DNA from 3 places in the Rossellomorea sp. KS-H15a genome. Region 3 is predicted to be linked to each of the others. Evidence: riboswitches for the same ligand, from Rfam matches in the RefSeq annotation. Region 3 holds a riboswitch; each other region holds the start of a gene.
What was found. A riboswitch is a leader RNA that binds a small molecule or an ion and turns the genes downstream of it on or off. The one in region 3 is predicted to bind thiamine pyrophosphate.
Positions count from the first base shown of each region.

Region 1: linked by a shared signal. The riboswitch ahead of thiT (energy-coupled thiamine transporter ThiT) and the one ahead of tenA (thiaminase II) in region 3 are both predicted to bind thiamine pyrophosphate.
Region 2: linked by a shared signal. The riboswitch ahead of M1J35_RS09670 (ABC transporter substrate-binding protein) and the one ahead of tenA (thiaminase II) in region 3 are both predicted to bind thiamine pyrophosphate.

Region 1 is NZ_CP096886.1:932,666-940,085, forward strand. It holds gene M1J35_RS04705 (ABC transporter ATP-binding protein) at 1-567, shown strand, start outside; gene M1J35_RS04710 (hypothetical protein) at 570-2,192, shown strand; gene M1J35_RS04715 (ZIP family metal transporter) at 2,414-3,229, shown strand; gene M1J35_RS04720 (histidine phosphatase family protein) at 3,309-3,878, shown strand; gene M1J35_RS04725 (thioredoxin family protein) at 3,897-4,223, shown strand; gene M1J35_RS04730 (hypothetical protein) at 4,485-4,784, shown strand; TPP riboswitch at 4,853-4,951, shown strand; gene thiT (energy-coupled thiamine transporter ThiT) at 5,022-5,618, shown strand; gene M1J35_RS04740 (DedA family protein) at 5,764-6,405, shown strand; gene M1J35_RS04745 (threonine/serine exporter family protein) at 6,536-7,297, shown strand; gene M1J35_RS04750 (threonine/serine exporter family protein) at 7,321-7,420, shown strand, end outside.
Region 2 is NZ_CP096886.1:1,872,508-1,879,927, forward strand. It holds gene M1J35_RS09650 (cation diffusion facilitator family transporter) at 1-133, shown strand, start outside; gene M1J35_RS09655 (Fur-regulated basic protein FbpA) at 273-458, shown strand; gene M1J35_RS09660 (aldo/keto reductase) at 504-1,406, opposite strand; gene M1J35_RS09665 (phosphotransferase enzyme family protein) at 1,493-2,416, shown strand; TPP riboswitch at 2,466-2,575, shown strand; gene M1J35_RS09670 (ABC transporter substrate-binding protein) at 2,743-3,729, shown strand; gene M1J35_RS09675 (thiamine-binding protein) at 3,742-4,035, shown strand; gene M1J35_RS09680 (ABC transporter permease) at 4,032-4,793, shown strand; gene M1J35_RS09685 (ABC transporter ATP-binding protein) at 4,795-5,532, shown strand; gene M1J35_RS09690 (TatD family hydrolase) at 5,525-6,304, shown strand; gene M1J35_RS09695 (transcriptional regulator SplA domain-containing protein) at 6,444-6,689, shown strand; gene splB (spore photoproduct lyase) at 6,702-7,420, shown strand, end outside.
Region 3 is NZ_CP096886.1:2,884,686-2,892,105, forward strand. It holds gene M1J35_RS14675 (ABC transporter ATP-binding protein) at 1-1,251, opposite strand, end outside; gene M1J35_RS14680 (ECF transporter S component) at 1,266-1,844, opposite strand; gene tenA (thiaminase II) at 1,837-2,544, opposite strand; TPP riboswitch at 2,662-2,769, opposite strand; gene M1J35_RS14690 (response regulator transcription factor) at 3,038-3,637, opposite strand; gene M1J35_RS14695 (sensor histidine kinase) at 3,634-4,770, opposite strand; gene M1J35_RS14700 (hypothetical protein) at 4,894-5,091, opposite strand; gene M1J35_RS14705 (cyanophycinase) at 5,250-7,420, opposite strand, start outside.

The DNA.
Region 1 (7,420 bases), 2.0 Mb from region 3:
AGTTCCATAGAATATAAGAAACGGATCGGCTATGTGCCTGAGATGGCGGATCTTTATGATAACCTGACAGCAGAAGAGTACCTCACATTCATGGGGGAACTATATGGAATGGAACAAAAAAAGGCGGGGGAGAAAGCGGAGAGGCTCATCCGGTTGTTTGGACTTTCGGAAGTGTATGAGTCAAGGATCGCCTCTTATTCAAAAGGGATGAAGCAGAAGATTCTGATCATCTCGAGTTTATTACATAATCCCGATGTTTTATTTTTGGATGAGCCCATCAATGGACTCGATGCCAACTCGGTCATGATTTTTAAAGAGCTCCTCGCCCAGCTTGCTGCTGAAGGGAAAACTATCTTCTACTCCTCTCACATCATGGATGTGGTGGAGAAGATCAGCAACCGGATCGTTCTCCTGCATAACGGGCAAATCGTGGCGGATGGAAGTTTTGAAGAATTGAAGAATCAGAATATGGAAGGATCCCTGGAAGAAATCTTCAACCAATTAACCGGATTCAATGAGTATAAAGAAACGGCAGCGGAAATCGTTTCTGTTGTGCGAGGGGTGTAGGGATGAAGGAATTTCGTACCCTTTTGTTTCTGGATTGGTTTCAAGGATTGATTAGGAGGCTTGGATTCGATTACCGGTTGTTAAGAAGAATCCTTCAAGTCAAGCTGACAATGGATCAAAGACGTGTGCCTACGATATTCCAACAGCAAGGAAGGAAGAATGGAAAGGATGAAAATCGTTTCATTAAATCCCTCTGGGTGTATGCGCTGTTTGGATTATTCGTCATACCTTTCATTGTGATGGGAGATCAATATATTTTTCAGATGAGCATCACCTTTACCGTGCTCATTTTCATCGTCATGACGTCGATGATTTCAGATTTCTCAGTTGTCATACTGGACATCCGGGATCATACGATTCTGTTTACCAAGCCTGTTGAAAGGAAAACCATCAGCCTGGCTAAAACGCTTCACGTGTTTATTTATCTGTTTTTCCTGACAGGCTCCTTGACCGCCATTCCACTGGTCGTAGGGTTGATCAATCAGGGTCTTTCCTTCTTTATTATTTTCCTGGCAGGGATCATCCTGATGAATATCTTCATCGTTGTGTTTACGGCCATGCTCTATTATTTCATCCTCCAATATTTTGATGGGGAAAAACTGAAGGATATCATCAACTATGTGCAGATTGGATTATCCATCGGACTTGCAGTGGGATATCAGGTTGTGGCGCGTTCCTTTGAATTTGTGGATTTGACGGTTTCTTTTACACCGGATTGGTGGAATATCTTTCTGCCTCCCATTTGGTTCGGGGCTCCGTTTGAATGGTTCCTGAACGGTAATCACGAGACCATGATCCTGATTCTTTCATGTACGGCTGTGCTGGTTCCATTCCTGGCTCTTATCGTTTATGTGAAAGCATTGCCGACATTTGAAAAGAATCTTCAGAAGTTATCCTCCCATGGCGGTAAGAAGAAGAAAGCCCGTTTCCGGTTGGGGGATGGTCTTATGAAGGTATTGTCCAAGTCGAACGAAGAGCGGGCATTTTACCGGTTCGCCCATTATATGATGAAAAATGAAAGGGAATTTAAGTTGAAGGTGTATCCCGCCCTTGGGTTTGCCATCATCATGCCGTTCATTTTCATCTTCAATGGATTGATGGATGGGACAAGGGAAGACCTCCTGACTTCAAGCATGTACCTATCGATCTATTCAAGTTTCATCGTTATACCGACAGTCGTGATGATGCTAAGCTATTCAGGTAAATACAAGGGATCCTGGATATATAAAGTAGCGCCTGTCTCAGGCAGGGCGGCCATTTACAAAGGGACATTGAAGGCATTCCTTATGAAACTATTCCTTCCGCTTTATGCCAGCATAAGCATTGTCTTCATCATTCTGTTTGGGTACCGCGTGATCCCTGAAATCATCATCGTCTTTGTCAGTGCCTGTATATTCACCGTCATCTGTCTGAGCTTAATGGGGGGGACACTGCCATTTTCAGAAAGTTTCGAAGGTGTCCAACAAAGTGACAGCTGGAAGGTGCTGCCGTTCTATCTCATTGTAGGGGTGTTCTTCGGCCTCCATTACCTGGCCCTGCAGATTCCATTCGGTATCCCGGGCTATCTCATCCTTCTATTCGTCCTGAACCTTATTTTATGGAAAACAGCCATAAGGGACGAATAGGAAGCACGTTCCTGTCTTCAAGGCAGGGGCGTTTTTTGTATAGCCCTTAGGTAAGGAGGGAAAGTATAAACGATACATACACCATTTGAAGCGAATGACATATACATAGAAAAATGATGGGCTCTGGTAAATAGGTAGTATGACATTTCCTTTGACAAAGAAAGTTTCCTTGATGCAAGATGGTAGTATTCAAAATGTTTGATCGGAGGAGAGTGGTTCGTATGTTCATAGACTGGTTAAGTGGATTTAATCCCACGATGCAGGCACTGTTCGGCGGTCTGGTGACATGGGGGCTGACGGCCCTTGGAGCAGCCACGGTGTTTTTCTTTACGAAAATTGAAAAGCATACGTTGAACATGATGCTCGGGTTTGCCGCAGGAGTCATGATAGCAGCATCGTTCTGGTCACTGCTTGCGCCTTCAATTGAATTCAGTGAGCAAAACGGTCAAATCCCATGGCTTGCACCTGCCATCGGTTTTTTACTTGGTGGTGTGTTCATTAGACTTTTAGATTTTGTCGTACCGCATTTACATTTAGGCAATGAATCGGAAGATGCGGAAGGACCTCCAACTAAATTCAAGAAATCGACCTTATTATTCCTTGCGATCACCCTCCATAATATTCCGGAAGGTCTTGCCATCGGGGTTGCCTTCGGTGCTGCCTCACTTGGCCTCGGGGATGCAACGTTAGTGGGGGCCATTGGCCTTGCCATTGGAATCGGGATCCAGAATATGCCTGAAGGGGCTGCTCTTTCCATCCCGCTAAGGGGAGAGGGGATGTCCCGTTTGAAATCCTTCCATTACGGTCAGCTGTCAGCCATCGTAGAGCCGATAGCCGCTGTGATCGGTACTGCTGCAGTCTTGATGGTGCAGCCCCTCCTGCCTTATGCCCTTGCTTTCGCGGCAGGAGCGATGATATTCGTCGTCGTCGAAGAACTGATTCCTGAGTCACAATCTTCAGGGAGTACGGACTTGGCTACATTGGGACTGATGCTCGGTTTCGTCGTGATGATGATTCTGGACGTTTCCCTGGGCTGATCAAAAAGAAGGCATGCGTCCCAAGCGCATGCCTTTTCTCTTCCATAAACTAGTATAATGGGTGGGGGAGGGGATGTGTATGAAGATTGGTCTCATAAGGCACTTTAAAGTAACGAGGGGCTACCCGGCTTCATATGTAACGAGTGATGAGCTGATGAAGTGGGTGGAAGAGTATGATGCCTCGGACGTAGAAGGCAATGAAGTTGATCTTAAAGATATTGATTGGAAAGGCTGCTACTCCAGTGACTTATCTAGGGCACAAATAACGGCTGAAGCGGTTTATGAAGGAGAAATCACCTTTCTCAAGGAACTGAGGGAAATTAGATTATCTCCCATCTTCCGGTCTGACATAAAGCTGCCGCTCTTTCTTCATATGGCATCCATCAGGCTCGCCTGGTGGTTCAATCATCGTTCCCAGCCTGAAAGCAAGCGGGAAATCGAAGAGAGGATCCGTGTGGTGGTCGATAGGGTCGTCCATGAAGGGAAGGATGTGCTCATCGTAGGTCATGGCGGAATCATGATATTTATGAGGAAAGAATTACGAAAGCGGGGATTTACCGGGCCGTCGTTCAGGAGACCTTCCAACGGAAAGGTGTATGTTTATCAGGGCGGAACAAGGGAATCATTTACCCAAACAATACAAAAATAGGAGAAAGGAGGCCGTAAAATGGAAGAAGTCCATTCACTAAAAGCACTTCGTGAAAAGCTCGAAGCTGAGAAGCTGGTACTACTATACATATCAAGGCCAGGTTGTTCTGTATTTCACGCACTCCTGCCCCAGGTGGAAGAGATGTTGAAGGATTTCAAATCTGTGAGATCCATCCATGCCGATGCAGAAGAAATTCCGGAAATAGCAGGGGAATTTTCCATCTTCACCGTGCCTGTCATCATCGTATTTGTAGACGGTAAGGAGATGTTCAGAAAAGCACGCTTCGTTCCAATCGACGAACTCCACAGCCAAATTTCCCGTCTTACTGAGATGTTAGACAACTAAACAAACGTTTGATTAGTACGCGAAAACGTTTGTTGGTCTGGCCTGGAGGGGTTAAACAGTTGATTAGTAGGATAAATATCTGTGGGTATTATAAATGGTAGGTTGTATTTGGATTCTATATAAACTTTAAAAAGAGCTGCTAAAAATGGGTATTTAGACACATCCCATTAGAGTAGCTCTTTTGTCATGGTTCAGTGAATAGGTATATAATAGTGAGTATACGAGTATAGTAGTTATGAGAAATGAAAGGGGGCTTGATGAATGATCAGATTGTCCAGGACAAAGAAAGTCATGTTACTCTGTTTCGCAATCATCCTCATAATAGTAGCCAACCGGATTTCCACTGTACAACATCTGACAGCAAGGATCGCCACCAACCTGTATGTGAGCCTGAAATACCAGGACCTTGATCTTGAATACCAAAACGTCGAATTCTCACCCCAGTTCGGAGATTATTCTGTAGCGTATAAGGACAAGGATGGTAAAGTATATGGATTCATGGTCACCCCTAAGTCAATGCCCGTCATCATCCTTCATGATCCTCTGAGAGAGACACCTTAAGAAAAAGTTCCTATCATGCTTTTCAAATATGTTTCTTCATGTATAATAAACCTTAACAACTTTATAAACGGTACCACAAGGGGAGCGAAAGCTGAGAGTGAACAATCTGTTCTGACCCTCTGAACCTGTTAGTTAGGACTAGCGTAGGGATGTGGAAAATAGGCAGCATTGTGCTTATTTCGATTGTTCATTCTCCCTCCTTATGGTTTCGTTTCAGTTCATAAGGAGGATTTTTTTATGAAAAACACGCGACTTGTCGTATTGCTTGAAGCGTCATTGATGGCGGCTTTTGCGATCATCCTTGATCTGTTGCCTTCTATTAAGCTATCACCGAGTATCTCGATATCGATTGCCATGGTTCCGATCTTTCTATTATCTTATCGAAGAGGCTTGAGAGCCGGACTGATAGGGGGCTTTTTATGGGGGATCCTGCAGATTGCCCTTGGGGATGCCTGGATTGCGACCCCGGTCCAAATGGTGATTGAGTATTTCATCGCTTTTGCTTTTATCGGTTTTGCCGGGGGGTTCGCCGGGAAAATTCAGGGTGCACTGGGAGGCGGTCACCGGTCCAAAGCAGTCTTCTGGGTAGTGATGGCAACATTCGCAGGAAGCCTTGCCCGTTATTTCTGGCATTTCATTGCCGGATTCGTGTTTTTTGCCGAGTATGCACCGGATGAGATGTCTCCATTGCTATTTTCTCTTATAGTAAACGGGATCACGATGTTGGGATCGGCAGTATTATGCTCCGTTGTGATGGTGATCATCGCCAATATCGCACCAAGATTGATCAAAGTGCAGTCGCATCCACAGGAAATCAGCCGAAAGGCATCCTAAAGAAACGAAAGACCGGCCAGTCTCAGGGCCGGTCTTTCGTTCTGTCAATACATCTCAAGACTTAGCGTAAATTACCTCCACGGATTCTGTTGGCGTCAGAGGGTCTCTTCTATACTGAAGATACAAGCGTACAGGAGTGATTCACATGACGGAATGGATAATAAATTCAGCAGAAGAGTGGGGGATATGGGGTGTACTGTTTTCTCTATTCATTGAAGGGAGTGCCTTTCCTTTTATTGGAACGTTCTTTATCGTAACGATGGGATTCATCCTCCACCTAACGTGGATGCAAATCGTGTTCATATCTTTAGCAGGAAGTCTCCTATACACAGTGGGAAGCTATATTCCTTACTATATCAGTTTAAAACTGGGAGATAACATAGAAGGAAGGCTTAAGCCCCAGAAGCTTGAGAAACTCCGCACAGCCCAGAAAAAATTCAATCGATACGGTGTTTGGAGCGTGGCGATTGCAAGCCCCCTTCACTTAGGGAATGTCATCCCATTTCTTGCGGGGATGGTCAGAATGGATGTGAAGGCATATTCCCTCCTTACCATGCTCGGTATAGCACCATCCACTTTTCTGTTCTTGACGATCGGGAAGTTATATGACGGGGAGAAAGAAGCGATCCTTGAAGTGATTGAAGACTATCAAATGGTGGTCCTCGTGGGGTTTGTGGTGGTGACGGGTGCGTACATGATGTATAAAAGAAAGATAAAAAGGGGTTCCCTGCCAACAAACGACCCATCGGAACGAAAAGCCTTCCAAGAGAGGGAGGAAAGTAAATGATGCTTGAACCTGCCTTCCTTTCATCCCTCAAGATCAAATCTACGGAAAATCACCCCGTTCCTCATTGCTTACACCACTGCTTTCCTATAAACTAGACCTATTCAAAAAATAGTACGTGTGGAGAGATCGTATGGAAGCAAAAATGATAAGAAGATATGACATTATGGAGGTCAGCCTGCTGGCGGGGAAAATCATGCTGCAAAGTGGGGCGGAGACGTATCGCGTCGAGGACACGATGATGCGCATCGCCGCTTCTTATGGGATATCGGAATCGCATAGCTATGTGACCCCCACTGGGATCATCTTCTCGATTGAAACGTCGGAACCGACCAAAACGAAGCTCATCCGAATTAATGAGAGGTCTACGGATCTTGAGAAAGTGACCCTCGTGAACAGTATCTCAAGGCAGATCAGTAAAGGGCATCTGACACTTGAAGAAGCATACAATGCCCTTGAGAAGCTGGATCAGTCCGATCTATCTTATTCCTTCCTGATTCAAGTGGCAGCGGCTTCGATTGCAAGTGGTTGTTTTCTCATCATGTTCCAGGGGATGTGGAAGGACTTCATTCCAGCTCTGATCACGGGAGGCGTCGGGTTTACGAGCCTGATTTATTTACACCGCCTCGTCCCGATAAAGTTCTTCGCGGAATTTCTTGCATCCTTCATCATCGGCATGGTGTCATATGGGTTTGTACAGCTTGGTATCGGGCAGGAATTGGATAAGATCATCATTGGATCCGTGATGCCCCTTGTTCCCGGTCTCCTGATCACCAATGCGGTCCGGGACTTGATGGCGGGTCATCTCGTTTCAGGTCTCTCAAAGGGCGCGGAAGCTTTTTTAACGGCATTTGCCATTGGGACGGGCATTGCTGTCGTATTTACATTAACGTAAAGTGAGATTGGGGTGAAAAGGGAATGCACATCATCGAGCAATTAGTGACCAGCTTCATTTCCGCCGCTGCATTCGGGATTATCTTCAATGCTCCAAAGCAGTCCCTTTTTAAATGCGGAATTG
Region 2 (7,420 bases), 1.0 Mb from region 3:
GGAAGAAGTGAATCGGGATGAAATTTTAGTACAGCTGTCATCCTTTCTTGAACAAGAGTTTGGTATTCATCACTCTACTATCCAAGTGGAAGGGGAAACCGTGCTCGAGGGACATCATCATAGTTGTACATGATCGATTGGGAATATTATGAAGAAACTCCCTCTCATGATTGCAGTAACGGGTTTTTTAAAAAAGTCAATTCAAGAAAAATGGGAAACGGATGTTTATGTCTCTCCATGATTGGGGTATATCCACAACTGGAGGGATGAACATGCTACATCAAGAAACGAAATCAGAACAGAACAAAACACCCGAATTTAAAAAAGACTTTTATATACAACAGTTATTGAGGATCGGCGTCTATAAATCGTTCGGTAAGCAGCTCTATGAACTTTCAATGGATGAATTGCAGGATGTGTACCTTGAATATTATGTTGGTGGAGATATAGCTCAATAAAAAGACGACCCTTTAAAGAAAGGATCGTCTTTTTTCATGTACTCATTAAGGAACATCATGTCCCATGGATGTCTGCAGGATTTCAAACCATTGATCATGATCCAATTGGATGGAAAGAGAGTCGATTGCATGCTGGATCCGTTCTTTTTTACCTGATCCGACAATCGGCATGATCTTGGCCGGATGGTTAAGCAGCCACGCGTATAGAACCTGGTCGATCCCCTTCGCTCCTGTTTCCTCCTGTACTTTCTTTAATGTATGTTGAAGGCGGACCGCTTTCTCATCTTCCCCCTTAAAAATCGCCCCTCCTGCCAGTGGTGACCAGGCCATGGGAGCCACACGCTTTTCCTGACAGAGATTCAACGTGCCGTCTTCAAAATTCTCCAGGTGATAGGCGGATAATTCAATCTGGTTTGTGATCAATGGAAATGGTAAATAAGATTGAAGCATATTCCACTGATGGTCTTTAAAGTTGGATACTCCGAAATGACGGACTTTCCCTTCTTCTTTTAATTGTGTGAAGGCTTCAGCTACATCTTCCCCGTTCATGAATGGATCCGGTCTGTGAATCAACAATAAATCAATGTAATCCGTCTTTAATTGTTGGAGAGAATGTTCAACCGAGGTGAGAATATGTTTTTTACTGGTGTTGTAGTGATGCGTCTTGTGCTCCGGTCGATTGTCAGAAGGCAGGACGATGCCGCATTTTGTTACGATCTCCATCTTCTCCCGCAAGGATGGTTGGAGGGCTAGCGCCTCACCGAATAAGGTTTCACACGTATAAGAACCATAAATATCGGCATGGTCAAACGTTGTGATTCCGTTTTCAATATTGTGTTGAATCAATGATAACGTATCTTCCTTGGACTGCTTCCAGTCTGATAGTCTCCATAATCCATGAATGATCCTCGAGAATGATAAGTCTTCTGTCATTTGTATTCTTTGCATAGGTGAAACCTCTTTTCGTATGGTATGTGTATATTCTTTCAAAGTCATACTACAAGTATATTACTATGTATGGAAAGGAAATAGAAATGATTGAACCTTTTCAGGATATTGTACGTCATTGGGGAATGGATCCCACTTCCTTCAAAACACTTCTTCTTCATCCTGATGTTACGGAAGTGAAGGCAGAAGGAAAGACCTTCTATTTAAAAAGAAGAGTGTATTCTTCCCCTGAAAATCGGATGGAGGAGCTCTATTTAACCGATTTTTTAATAAGTCATCACCTTAACGTTGAATCCCCTCTATTAACTTGCTCACAACTTCCCTATGTAAAAGAAGGAGAGCAAATCTATTCTCTTTATGAGGCCCTTGAAGGAACGCCATTGAAGGAATGGTCTGCCGACCCCCTGACAAATGCAGGAGCATACCTTGCAACCCTTCATCTCATCCTGAAGGACTATCGGTGTCATTATGAAACGAAGGGCTGGGAGATTGAAAGTCATGTAACAGAATGGGTGAAGGAGCTTGAAACTGAATCGATCGGCATAAGGGGGCAAGTGATCTTATCAAAGATGAAGGGGTGGGAGCATCCCTACCGGTGTTTGCCACATCAATTCGTTCATAGCGACTACAATTCGGGGAATATTTTGATGCAGGGAGGAGAAGTGTGCGGGATCATTGATTTTGAACGAATCCGGACGGCACCCAGGATTACTGACATCGGCTACTTCCTCGCAGGTATACTCAAAGCAGTCCCGAAAGAGAAAAAAGATGATTCAATGAAATGGATCCTGGCATTTATGAAAGGATATGAAAGGCATGCCCCTTTGACTGCAGGAGAGAAAAGGATCTTGCCGTCAATAGTCATTCTCTTTCTCCTGCAATATGCCTTTTTAACCTATCATCAGGGATATACAGAAGCTGGTGCTTCGTGCATGAATTTCATCGAGGAACTGTTTGCATCGGCTTATTTCCATGGAGTCTTTCAATATGAGAAGGAAAAGCTTGAATAACCTTTCATTCTATGGCAAAGTAGGGAGGAAGATAACGTTAAATTTCATATTCCACGTGTAGGGGGACCGGAGTGGCCGGTTGAGATTGTATCCTGTAGATACTGACCCTTTGAACCTGAACTGGCTGATACCAGCGTAGGAAACATTCTCTTAAACGATACATAACCTGTTTAACGATGCGTCCCGCGGCTGAAGCTTGGGGCGTTTTTTTGTTTCACCCCTGAATTTACGCCTCAACTGCCTTTGGTTTACATTCATTTTCCAGAATAAGCGAAGAATATAGGAATGAGACGTTACGACCGCAAAAGACCGAAGGAGGAATCATCATGAAAAAATGGATGTTCCTCATCTGCTCTGTACTTCTTTTATCCGCCTGTAACGGTGGGGAAGATGCAGCCGATGAGAAGAAGGACAATCTTAAAAAAGTAAATGTCGTACTCGACTGGACACCAAATACCAACCACACTGGATTGTATGTAGCGAAAGAAAAAGGCTACTTCAAGGATCAGGGACTGGATGTAGACATCATCCTGCCCGGGGAAGCGGGTGCCGATCAACTCGTTGCATCGGGGAAAGCCGATTTCGGTGTTGGATATCAGGAGGGTGTCACTCAAGCGAGGGTCCAGGATGTACCCATCGTATCCATAGCTGCCATCATTCAGCATAATACGTCGGGGTTTGCTTCCCCGAAGAGTAAGGGTATTACAGAACCAAAGGATTTTGAAGGGAAAAGCTATGGCGGCTGGGGTTCACCCGTTGAGAAAGCCGTTATGGATTCAATCATGAAGCAAGAAAACGCGGATGTAGAAAAAGTGAATTTCATCAACATGGGAGACACCGATTTCTTTACTGCCGTTAAACGGGACGTTGACTTCGCCTGGATTTATTATGGATGGACAGGAATTGAAGCTGAACTCCGCGGTGAAGAGTTGAACATGATGTATGTAAAGGATTATTCTGATAAACTGGATTACTACACGCCAGTCCTCACAACAAATGAAAAAATGATCGATTCAGATCCTGAAACGGTGAAAGCATTCATGGCAGCTGCTTCCAAAGGGTATCAATACACAATCGACAACCCGAAAGAAGCGGGAGAGGTTTTATTAGATGCAGCTCCAGATCTTGATAAAGAATTGGTCATGAAGAGTCAGGAATGGCTCGCACCCAAATATAAAGATGATGCTGACCGATGGGGAGAGCAGAAACTGGAAGTCTGGGAGAACTATGCGTCATGGATGTATGAAAATGATTTATTAGATAAGAAACTCGAAAGCAAGAAAGCATTCACGAACGAATTCTTACCAAAATAAGAGGTGAACAAAATGGGGAACGCACTTGTAAGCATACAAATCATCCCGAAGACAAAGAACGGTGAAGATGTGATTCCATATGTGGATGAAGCGATCGCAATCATCGAAAAATCGGGAGTGCGATATGAAGTCCATCCTTTGGAAACGACGATGGAGGGGAATCTGTCACAATTATTCAAGGTGATTGAACAGATGAATGAACGAATGATTGAAATAGGAAGCAAAAATGTCATTTCCCAGATCAAAGTATTGTACCAGCCGGATGGGATCGAAATGGACGACTTAACGGAGAAATATAAAGGATGAGGACTTGGATTTCAAAAGGATGGAGACCCTTCTTGGTCCTCATCCTTTTATTCATCATTTGGGAAGTGGCCATTAACCTATTTGAGGTGCCAGCCTGGCTGATGCCGTCGCCTTCAGAGATATGGGAAGAAGGAATTGCCTCGTGGTCTGAGTTCAAGGGGCATTTCTCATCAACGGCATTTCTGACGATCACAGGGTTTGCGATCGGCTGTTCAATCGGGCTCGGGACAGCGGTGGTACTGCATCTCCTCCCTAAGGTAAGGGAAGCGGTCTATCCTCTCATGATCTTATCTCAGAATATACCCATCATTGTATTGGCCCCTCTCCTTGTCATTTGGTTCGGATTCGGACTCCTGCCCAAAATCATCGTCATTACCCTGATTTGTTTCTTTCCTGTGGCTGTTTCGGCGATGGATGGATTCAGGCAGACAAATGGAGAGTACATTCTTTATATGAAAATGTCCGGTGCAACCAAAGGACAGATTTTCCGGAAAGTGGAGTGGCCCCATGCATTGCCTTCCATCTTCTCCGGTTTGAAAATTTCCGCGACCTATAGTGTGATGGGAGCGGTCATTTCGGAATGGCTAGGGGCTCAAAAAGGAATTGGCGTCTATATGACACTTGCATCCTCTTCCTTCAGGACCGACAGGGTTTTTGTCGCCATTTTCATGATCATGCTCCTAAGCCTGCTGTTCTTTGGACTCATCGTACTATTAGAAAGAGTTATGGTGAAGTGGAATCGAAAGGAGGACACATAACATGACGACGTTATCGATCCAAAATATGTCCAAATCCTTTGATGGTGAATTGATCCTCGATGATCTTTCCATTCAAGTAGGGGAAGGTGAGTTTGTTTCCATCCTTGGCCCTTCCGGAAGTGGGAAAAGTACGTTATTTCACGTGATCGGTGGATTATTCGCACCAGATTCAGGAGATATAAAGCTCGATGGACAGTCGATCAATGGCCGTAGAGGGTCCATCAGCTATATGCCACAAAGTCCGTCCCTCTTACCGTGGAGGACGGTGATCGAGAATGTGATGCTTGGTCAGGAGCTGCATGGAAAGAGGGATAAGGAAATGGCGATGGAGATGATTCAGCGCGCGGGTTTGAAGGGCTATGAGGACGCTTACCCTGAAGATCTTTCAGGAGGGATGAAACAGCGCGTTGCATTTATTCGTGCACTGGTCAGTCCCCAATCCTTTTTATGCCTGGATGAACCATTTTCTGCCCTTGATGAATTTACCCGATTGGACATGCAGAGGTGGCTCCTTTCCATATGGGAAGAAGACTTAAGTTCAGTCCTGTTTGTCACTCATAATATCGACGAAGCACTTTTCTTGTCGGACCGTATCATTGTGTTATCAACCAGACCGGCACGCGTGCAAAAGGAATTCAAGGTGCCTTTCCCGCGACCTCGTGATAAAGAAATCCTTCTAACCGAAGAGTTCCTAAAATGGAAAACGGATATTTTCGAGGAATTATCTCAGTATGTGTAAACCATCGCTTATCGATGCTCATACTCATCTGGACTTATATGAAAAGGAAGAACGTGAAAAAATCCTGAGGGAGCTCGATCTCTACTCAGTAGAGGCTCTCATTTCTGTATCCTTTCACCTCCAATCATCCAAACGAAATCTGGCATTTGCGAAAAAGGACGGCAGGGTAAAGGCAGCTGCCGGTTTTCATCCTGAACAAGAGCTTCCTTCAGAGCAGGAGGTGCAGGAACTTCTGGTGTGGATTCAGCGGCATCATCAAGAGCTTGTGGCAATAGGAGAAGTGGGGCTGCCCTATTACAAAAGGAAAGAAGATCCCTCACTGGTCCTCGCTCCTTACATAGAGCTGTTGGAACGCTTTATCATTGAATCGAATCGGCTGAATAAACCCATCATCCTTCATGGTGTTTATGAGCATGCACCCATCATCTGCGATTTATTGGAGAAGCATTCCATTTCAAAAGCTCATTTTCATTGGTTTAAGGGAGATAGTAAAACGATCGAAAGGATGATCCGTAATGGTTACCTCGTTTCTGTTACGCCTGATGTCCTGTATGAAAAGGAAATACAACAGCTGGTCAGGGACTACCCGATCGAAGGGCTGATGGTGGAAACAGACGGTCCCTGGAGGTTTGAAGGAGTCTTTCAAGAAAGAATGACTCATCCTGGCATGATGCACCGCTCCATTGAGAAAGTGGCCGAATTAAAAAGCATGTCAGAAGCAGCTGTATATAAACAATTGGTCAAAAATACAACTGAATTTTATGGTTTATAGAACAAACTTCTCCTGCGGTTAGTCAAGTGGGGGGAGTTTTCTTTTTGGGCTGTATGCTAATTAAACATCTTTTACCATCATATTTCTATCTCGATTGACAGAAAATGAAAGTAATGAATGATAGGAAAAGGTGAGAAAAATGGAATTGAATAATCACTATACGCCATATCAAGCTGGTGATGTTGTGTACGTGATCTACCGTAACCCGCATACGCAAAGTGTAGCCAATGTGCAGGAAGCAGCGGTTGTACACGATCCGGAAAACCCAAACGAATTAGCATTATTTCTTTATGAAACCTATTATCCGTTAACACATGAAGTAGCAGTCTATTCTACAGAAGCAGAAGCAGAAGAGGCTTATTCACAATCATTTGGAGACCTTTAGGAGGGAAAGAATATGGTGAAACCGTTCGTGCCTCAATTGGTCTATTTTGAACCAAATGCACTGGATTACCCATTAGGGAAGCAATTAAAGGAAAAGTTCGAAAAGATGGATGTTGAAATTCGATATACCACTTCCCACAATCAGGTGCGAAATTTGCCTGGGGATAATCATTTTCAAAAATACAGGATCGCCAAATCAACGTTAGTGGTGGGCGTGCGGAAAACGCTAAAATTCGATACCTCCAAACCGTCAGCTGAGTATGCCATCCCGTTTGCGACAGGGTGTATGGGGCACTGCCATTATTGCTATCTTCAAACCACAATGGGCAGTAAACCCTATATTCGCACCTATGTGAATGTTGATGAAATATTTGAGGCGGCAGATCGGTATATAGAGGAAAGGGCACCCGATTTCACGCGTTTTGAAGCAGCGTGTACGTCTGATATCGTCGGTGTGGATCATCTCACGCATACACTAAAGCGCGCGATTGAACATTTTGGTGAATCGGAGTATGGGAAGTTACGTTTCGTAACCAAATTTCATCATGTTGATCATTTGCTGGATGCGAAACATAATGGGAAGACAAGATTTCGTTTCAGCATCAACGCAGACTATGTCATCAAGAATTTTGAACCGGGTACCTCCCCGTTGGATAAAAGGTTGGAAGCAGCCGGTAAGGTAGCCAGGGCAGGGTATCCACTTGGCTTTATCGTAGCTCCCATCTATATACA
Region 3 (7,420 bases):
GTGAGCGTCCTGTCCGAAAGTTGGTTCATCCAATAACAGAATATCCTTACCGGGAACGATGGAAGCTGCAACACTCAGTCTGCGTTTTTGACCCACGGATAACGAATAAGGATGTTGTACCTTACATGAACGAAGATTGAATCGCTGGAGTAGCTCATAAACCTTTCTCTCTATGCTTTCTTCGCTCAAATCCTTTAGCCGGTAACTATAGGCCACTTCGTCAAAAACGGAATGGGTGACAAATTGTAATTCGGGATTTTGAAAAACGAAGGCACATTCTTGAGAAATCTTTTTCCCTTTCATCTGTACTCCGTTTAATTCGTACGTCCCGCTAGTACGGTTGAATTTCATTAAGCTGTGCAGTAACGTTGATTTCCCTGCACCATTCCTTCCTGTAACAGCAATCCATTCCCCTTCGCGGATCACGGCATAGGGCAGGTGAATCTTCACTTTCTTTTGAATATAGCCTTTAAAGTCCTCCATTCTTGCAATCACAGGTCCGAATGAGGGACTCTCCCTCATCTGACGGGATGACAGATATTCCTCCCATGCGCCCGAGTACCAGACACCCAAGTTCTTCAACGAATCTTTGTTTTGGTTCAGGATCCACTCTTTCGCTCCATCCGCCATAATGGTTCCATCGGCATCGAAAAGAATGATTCGATCGATCATGTCAAGAACGTGATCAAGTTTATGCTCTACGATCACCAGGGTCTTATCTAAACCGATTTCTTTGATTGTTTTCCAGACAGACTTTGTACTTTCCTCATCCAATAATGAAGTCGGTTCGTCCAGGAACAAGGTATCGGGTCTCAGGGCAAGCGCAGAAGCAATGGCCAATTTCTGCTTCATGCCTCCTGATAATGTTGAGATTTTCGTATGGGGATCCTCAAGTTCCAGTCCCACCTCCGATAGCAGCCATTGTATTTCCCCTTTCATCTCTTCACGGGGAGTCTGTAAATTCTCCAGCACAAAGGCTAATTCTTCATCCACAAATGGCATACAAAATTGCGAATCCGGATCTTGGAATACATAGCCATAGGAATCAGACACCTCCAATTTTGCAGCCCTCATGGGAACATCCACGGAGCGGGGGATCACTCCGGATAAAACATGTAAAAGTGTTGACTTCCCGCATCCTGATGGACCCAATAGCAATACTTTCTCCCCTTCATTTATAGAAAGACTGACTTCATTAAACATCCGTTTCCCTGTTCCGGGATAGGTAAGTCGAAGGTTTTCGACATGCATAAGCATCATCCCCTTTACTGGTTCAATACATCGTAATCATCCTGACTTGCACGTCTGACCAGACTTGTGACTCCGGTTTTCTCGAGGGCCCTGACCAAATAAAATGATCCTGCACCTGCGATGACAATCGATCCCAGTAATCTTGCAAAGATAAACAATGACAGATTCCAAAGGACTAAATCTCCCATATACCCTTTCATGTAATCCATGAAGATGGATCCCCATGCAGAACCGAACGCAGCAAAACATATAATCGAAAGATCATAGCGTCTATATTTCGTCAGGAAGAAAACCGATTCTGCCATTAACCCTTGAATGACTCCGAATAAAAGGACCTCGAGTCCCCATTCAGAGCCCATGAGAAACTCTCCTGAAGAAGCGGCGATTTCGGCTAAAAGGGCGACGCCGGGTTTACGGATGATCAAGAATGCTACTGTGGCCGCCATGAACCACATTCCATAGATGAGTTGGTCTGCATGCAACCCGATCGGCTTCAACAAGTTATAAAATGGACCCCAAAGCTTATAAATGACCCCGAACATGATGGAAATGACCACCGTCACTAAAACATCGGTTAGTTTTAATTTAGACATGGTGTCCGCTCATTTCTTTCCCTGCATCCAGTGCATGCTGAAACGGCCATTTTTCAAGGGTGTAAGCCATCTCCCAAAACTGCCATTCATAAATGCTGCTCAAAATGAAATTTTCTTTCATTCTTTCTTTATCGTGTTGGGTCATTGTTTCTGCCAATTCATCAAGACGATTGATTTGTTCCTCCACTAACTCTTTAAACCATTCCCCACCGTATGCCTCAATCCATTTCTGATACACCGGTTGTTCCGGCGTGCATGATTTCAAGCGTTCCCCGATCTCATAATAGAGCCAGTAACATGGGAGGATCGCCGCCAGGATATCAGCTAAGCCCCCATATCTTGCGGAACGATACATATGGGACGTATAAGCGTACGCTGTAGGAGCCGGTTTGAAATTCTTTTTTTCTTCATCCGTGATCCCTAAACGTTTAGAGAAATTTTCATGAAGAGAAAGCTCTGCTTCATTGGTTCCTACAGCGTGGGATGCCATTCGTGATGTGGTATGTAAGTCCAATGCTTTTGCAGCACCAAGCGCCTGCACCTTCGAGAAATGTGAAAGGTAATAGGCATCTTGCAAGAGGTAGTACTTGAACTTCTCGATGGGGAGAGTCCCATCCCCGATCCCTTTGACGAAAGGATGATCGAAGCTTGCGTCCCAAATGTCGTTGACTTCGTTTCGTAACACTGTTGAAAATGTCATGATTTCCTGCTCCTTTTCCAGACGACCCGAAATGGGCAACAAAAAAGCCACTTTCCATTATGCATACAGCATACAGAAAGTGGCTTGAGATCAGAATGATAGAAATATATTCTATGTGACCGTCAAACACCACTTCCCTACGCTGGTCTCAACCAGATCAGGTTCAAAGGGTCTTAAAGTCACACTTTAATCTCAGCCTTTTCGAAGGCACCCCTAGTGGATCGTCTTATGAAATTTTGTTTTCGATGTTATCGTATCATGATTCATTGAGTTGTCAACATAAAAAAAACAATATCATCATTCTTAATCGGATTCCATATGGCTGTCGAACTCAATGACAGCAAAAGGTGGAGCAGGATAAATGGTATGATATATTTTTTTATTAGAAATTTCGTCAGTTCATTTCTACATCCCTATCATATCCGAATAAACATTCAATATCATGCAAAATTATTAAAGAGGGACGGACCTTCAAAAAGGTCCGTCCCTCTTTTTATTTAAACCATCCTTTTTCTTTGGATTGTGTGATGGCTTCGATTCGGTTTTTCACTTCCAGCTTGTCGAGTATAGTGGAGATATAGTTCCTTACAGTACCTGTTTTAAGCTTTAGTTCATCGGCGATTTCCTTTGTGTTTTTTCCATCGGCAACGAGCTCGAGTACTTCTTTTTCACGGTCTGTGAGGGGATTTTCTTCGCTGTAGACATCATCCATCAGCTCCGGTGCATAGATACGCTTACCATTCATCACAAGCCGGATAGAGTTCGCCAGTTCCTCACTCGGACTGTCCTTCAACAAATACCCTTTCACTCCACCTTTTAATGCCCGCTGAAAGTAGCCTGATCTGGCAAAAGTGGTAAGGATGATCACCTTACAATCTTCCCCTTTTAATTCCTCTGCCGCTTCAAGCCCCGTTTTTTCAGGCATTTCAATATCCATGATACAAATATCCGGCTTCAGTTCATGAACGAGGGTAATGGCTTCTTCTCCATTGCCTGCTTTTCCTACCACTTCCATATCATCTTCAAGGCTCAATAGAGACCCCAATGCGCCCAACAGCATCCGCTGATCTTCCGCAATCACAATTCGAATCATTCCATTCCCTCCCTGTCTGTCTGCTTGATTACTTTCGGAACCCTCATGATTAAGGTCGTACCATCCACCGATACAATATCAAGGCTTCCATTGACAAATTCCAACCTCTCCCTCATCCCGATCAGGCCACTGCCTTTGGACTCTGTGTAATCACTCCCGATCCCCACACCATTATCCTTCACCACAATGGTCATCTCTTTATCCGATTCTTCAACGAGCAGTTCACAGGAGGAAGCCTTACTGTGTTTCACCACATTGGTCACGGCCTCTTTCAAGCACATGCTTAAGATGTTTTCCAAAAAGAGTGAGGTTTGAGGAATGGTCGTGTCATCAGTCATGCGGAATTCGATCTCAGCCGCCTTCAGGAGTTGCTTGATCCTGACGATTTCATCTTTCAATCGGATCCCCCTCATCTGGGAGACCATCGTCCTGACCTCACTTAATGCGGTTCTTGCCGTTTGCTGGACGTCCTGTAATTCACTTCTGGCCTGCTCCGGATCCTTGTACACCAATTTTCTCGCAAGGTCACTTTTCAGTCCGATCAATGAAAGCTTTTGACCAAGTGTATCGTGCAGGTCCCTGGCAATTCTCTGACGCTCTTCCTGTTTGACAAGATCCGATATCCGCTTATTAGCATCCTCCAATTGGTCTTCCAGCTGAACCTGTTTATTCCGGTTATAAATGTTGAACGGAAGCAGGATGACGCTGATCCAGATAATCAGAATGAAAGGAAACTGGGAAAGGAATAATTCATCCTGCAGCACGAAATTATAATTGATCGATGCCGTCGTCAGGACAAGATGAATGATGTACAGGGTCAAAAATGCAACCCGGTTTTTTATATTCCCATTATAGTAAGCAATGTAAAAAGCAAAATAAATAAAATTAAACTGGATGGTCATGGTGATGGAAATCGCAATCAATATCGATGTCCATAAATAAACCGGCCAATCCTTCGAGATAAAAGCAAAACGTAAAGAAATAAAAAAAGTAATGGTCAGGAAAATCCCCACTGCAATTTCGATCGTAGAAGAAGATTGAAAGATAAAGTAAAATGGCAGGATGCTGATAATGCTCCATATGTAGGGGGAAATACCTGAACCTCTTTGAATGTTGATTAATTTTTTCGGCATTTGCACGCTGAATACCTCTTTTGTTTTCAATGTTTTGAAATTACCCCTATATTATGACATATATGACCCTGTTTTTCACATGTTTCCTATGAGAATTCATTTATCTCCAGGGGTATCTGAATACTAATATTTTCGATTTTGAATCCTTTTTTGCTTCTCCATGACCTCATAGGATTTGTGGATGATGTCAGTCAAAACGTCTCCTTTATAGACCCTGCCAATTTTTGTGTTCTCCTGATAGTATTCAACAATTTCATCCAATTTCTCCGACGTTTCTTTATCAACCCTTACATTAAGTTGCATTCTTCCTTGATCTGACAAGGTTCGCCCTCCTATTCTATCAATGTGATATCATCTGCTAGCACTTTGTTATCACAAGTATATCAGATGATATAACATATACATACAGTTCAATTGTCATATTTATCTTGGAATAGCAAAACAGCCCGGGCAAATTTCTCCCGGGCTGTTTTCCCATATTAGTTGTCTTCAATCGTGACTGTTACCGGATCGATATCCATCTTAACTTCGAGGAATGAATAATCATCCTTGTTCCCGTCCCGGTACCCCCAGAAACCTTCTGTCTGATTTCCTTTACTGAATGTAAGCTGAAATCCTTCACCCTGAGAAAAGCTAAAGCTTTTCACTTCATCCTGACCATAATTATCAAGGAGGCTGTAGCTTAAGTAGTTTGCAAGTCCCGGGTGTGGAGTTAATACTCCCGTATGTGGACCCGCGCTATATTCATAGTATTCATAGTCTTTTGTCGACACTTTGTGGTCGCTGATTGAGAATTCTTTCGATTCAACATTGTATTGATCACCTGATGTGATCCACGATAAACGGATATCTTTATACGTATGAGTGGGTGGTGACAGATCTGACTGACTTAAATCCACTAGTGATACACCGCCTCTTCCTTTTACTTCAACCGTCTTGGATGCGTTATCCAAGATCAACGCAGTGTCCTCATCGATTCCATAAGATAACTCATTTTCTTTTCCATAGACTGCTGTCGTTGCAATCAGCCGGCCCAATCGTGCTTTTTTATCAAAGTGCTGGTCAACGATGCCATACGGGAAGAATCCAAGCCCCTTCTCAAGGTATCCGGGGCCGCCTTCTTGCTGGGACATGCCATCATAGTTTTCAGTAAACCCCTTTGATAGTGTGTCGTAGCTTCCACCGCCTGCTATCATGACATCACTCATGATGGCGGCTCCTGCACTTGTACCACCAAGGACCGCTCCATTTCGGTAAATTCTCCACATACTGCTGAGCACCTGTGAATTCGTTCCGTCTTCGTTCAATAAAGATTGTGTGATATTCGTTTGATCGCCTCCCACAAACCAGATCCCATCATACTCCAGGATGCGTTTTGCAAGACCAGAATCATTCTTATTGTCCATCCAGTCTTCTTCATTTTCTTCCGTCCCTTTAAAGTCATGATTGGATATAGGAAGGATATCGATGTTGTCCGCCTGTACTCCATATGAGGTCAAATCTTCTTTAAAGGCATGTGAGGACTTCAAGCTGGAACTTGCTGCCGGGACGATCCCGATTTTCCCATTTTCACCCGCACGATTAATGAATTCATTATAAACTTCTTCATTGCTGCTGCCTAAAGCACCTCCGACAATCACCAAGCTTCCTTTTGTTTCAGGATCAAAAGAACTCTCGGGAACGTCGAGCGTAGATTTCTTAAAGTCTTGTTGTAGACGATCTTTATCACTAAAATTGACTTTCACAGGAGATACATCCATTTTCACATGAAGGATGGAATAAGAATCTTTTTGACCATCCTCATAACCCCAGTAGCCATTTGTTTCATCCGTTTGTTTGAATATAAGCTCAAATCCATTTCCTTTACTATCATAAAGATAGCTGGATACTTCTTCTACCGCTTCATTGTCTACCAACGAATATGAAAGATAGTACGGCAATGTCCCATACGACGATAAGACCCCGGTGGCAGGAAGAGGTTTAAAGTTGTAATATTCATATTCCTTTGTTTCGACCTTATCCTCAGCTATGGTGAATTCTTTCGTTTTCACCTGTAGCTTATCACCTGGGGAGAGATAGCTGATATCAAGATCACGAATCCCGCTTCCGGTTGTAGTTGAGCCAGAAGTATCTACAATGGTCACATTGGATCTACCCAATACGGAAATGGTCCCTTCCTGATTGTTCACAACCATCGCCGTATCCTCATCGATTCCATAGGCTAATTTTTCATCAGCCGTTTTATAACGTAAGGCCGTGGCGGCTAACCTGCCAAGGCGGGAGCGTTCATTGAAATGTTGATCGACAATGCCCCATTGAAAGAATCCCAGTCCCTTCTCAATATAAACTGGTGCATATTCGTCTTCCGGATTAGATACGTCCTCTGTTGTAAATTCCTGACGGAGGCCCCCTAAGCTGTCTCCACCCGTTATCATCACGTCACTCATGATGGCGGCTCCGGCGCTTGTCCCGCCAAGTACGGCACCTTTCCGGTAAATACCCCATATTTCTTCCAGTGCTTTTGTCCTTTCCCCATTCTCTTTCATTAATGTATCGGTTATTTTCAGCTGGTCACCACCGACAAACCAAATACCTGTGAGTTTTTTTATCCTTTTGGTGATGTGATGATTTTCAGCGTTTTTCTTCCATT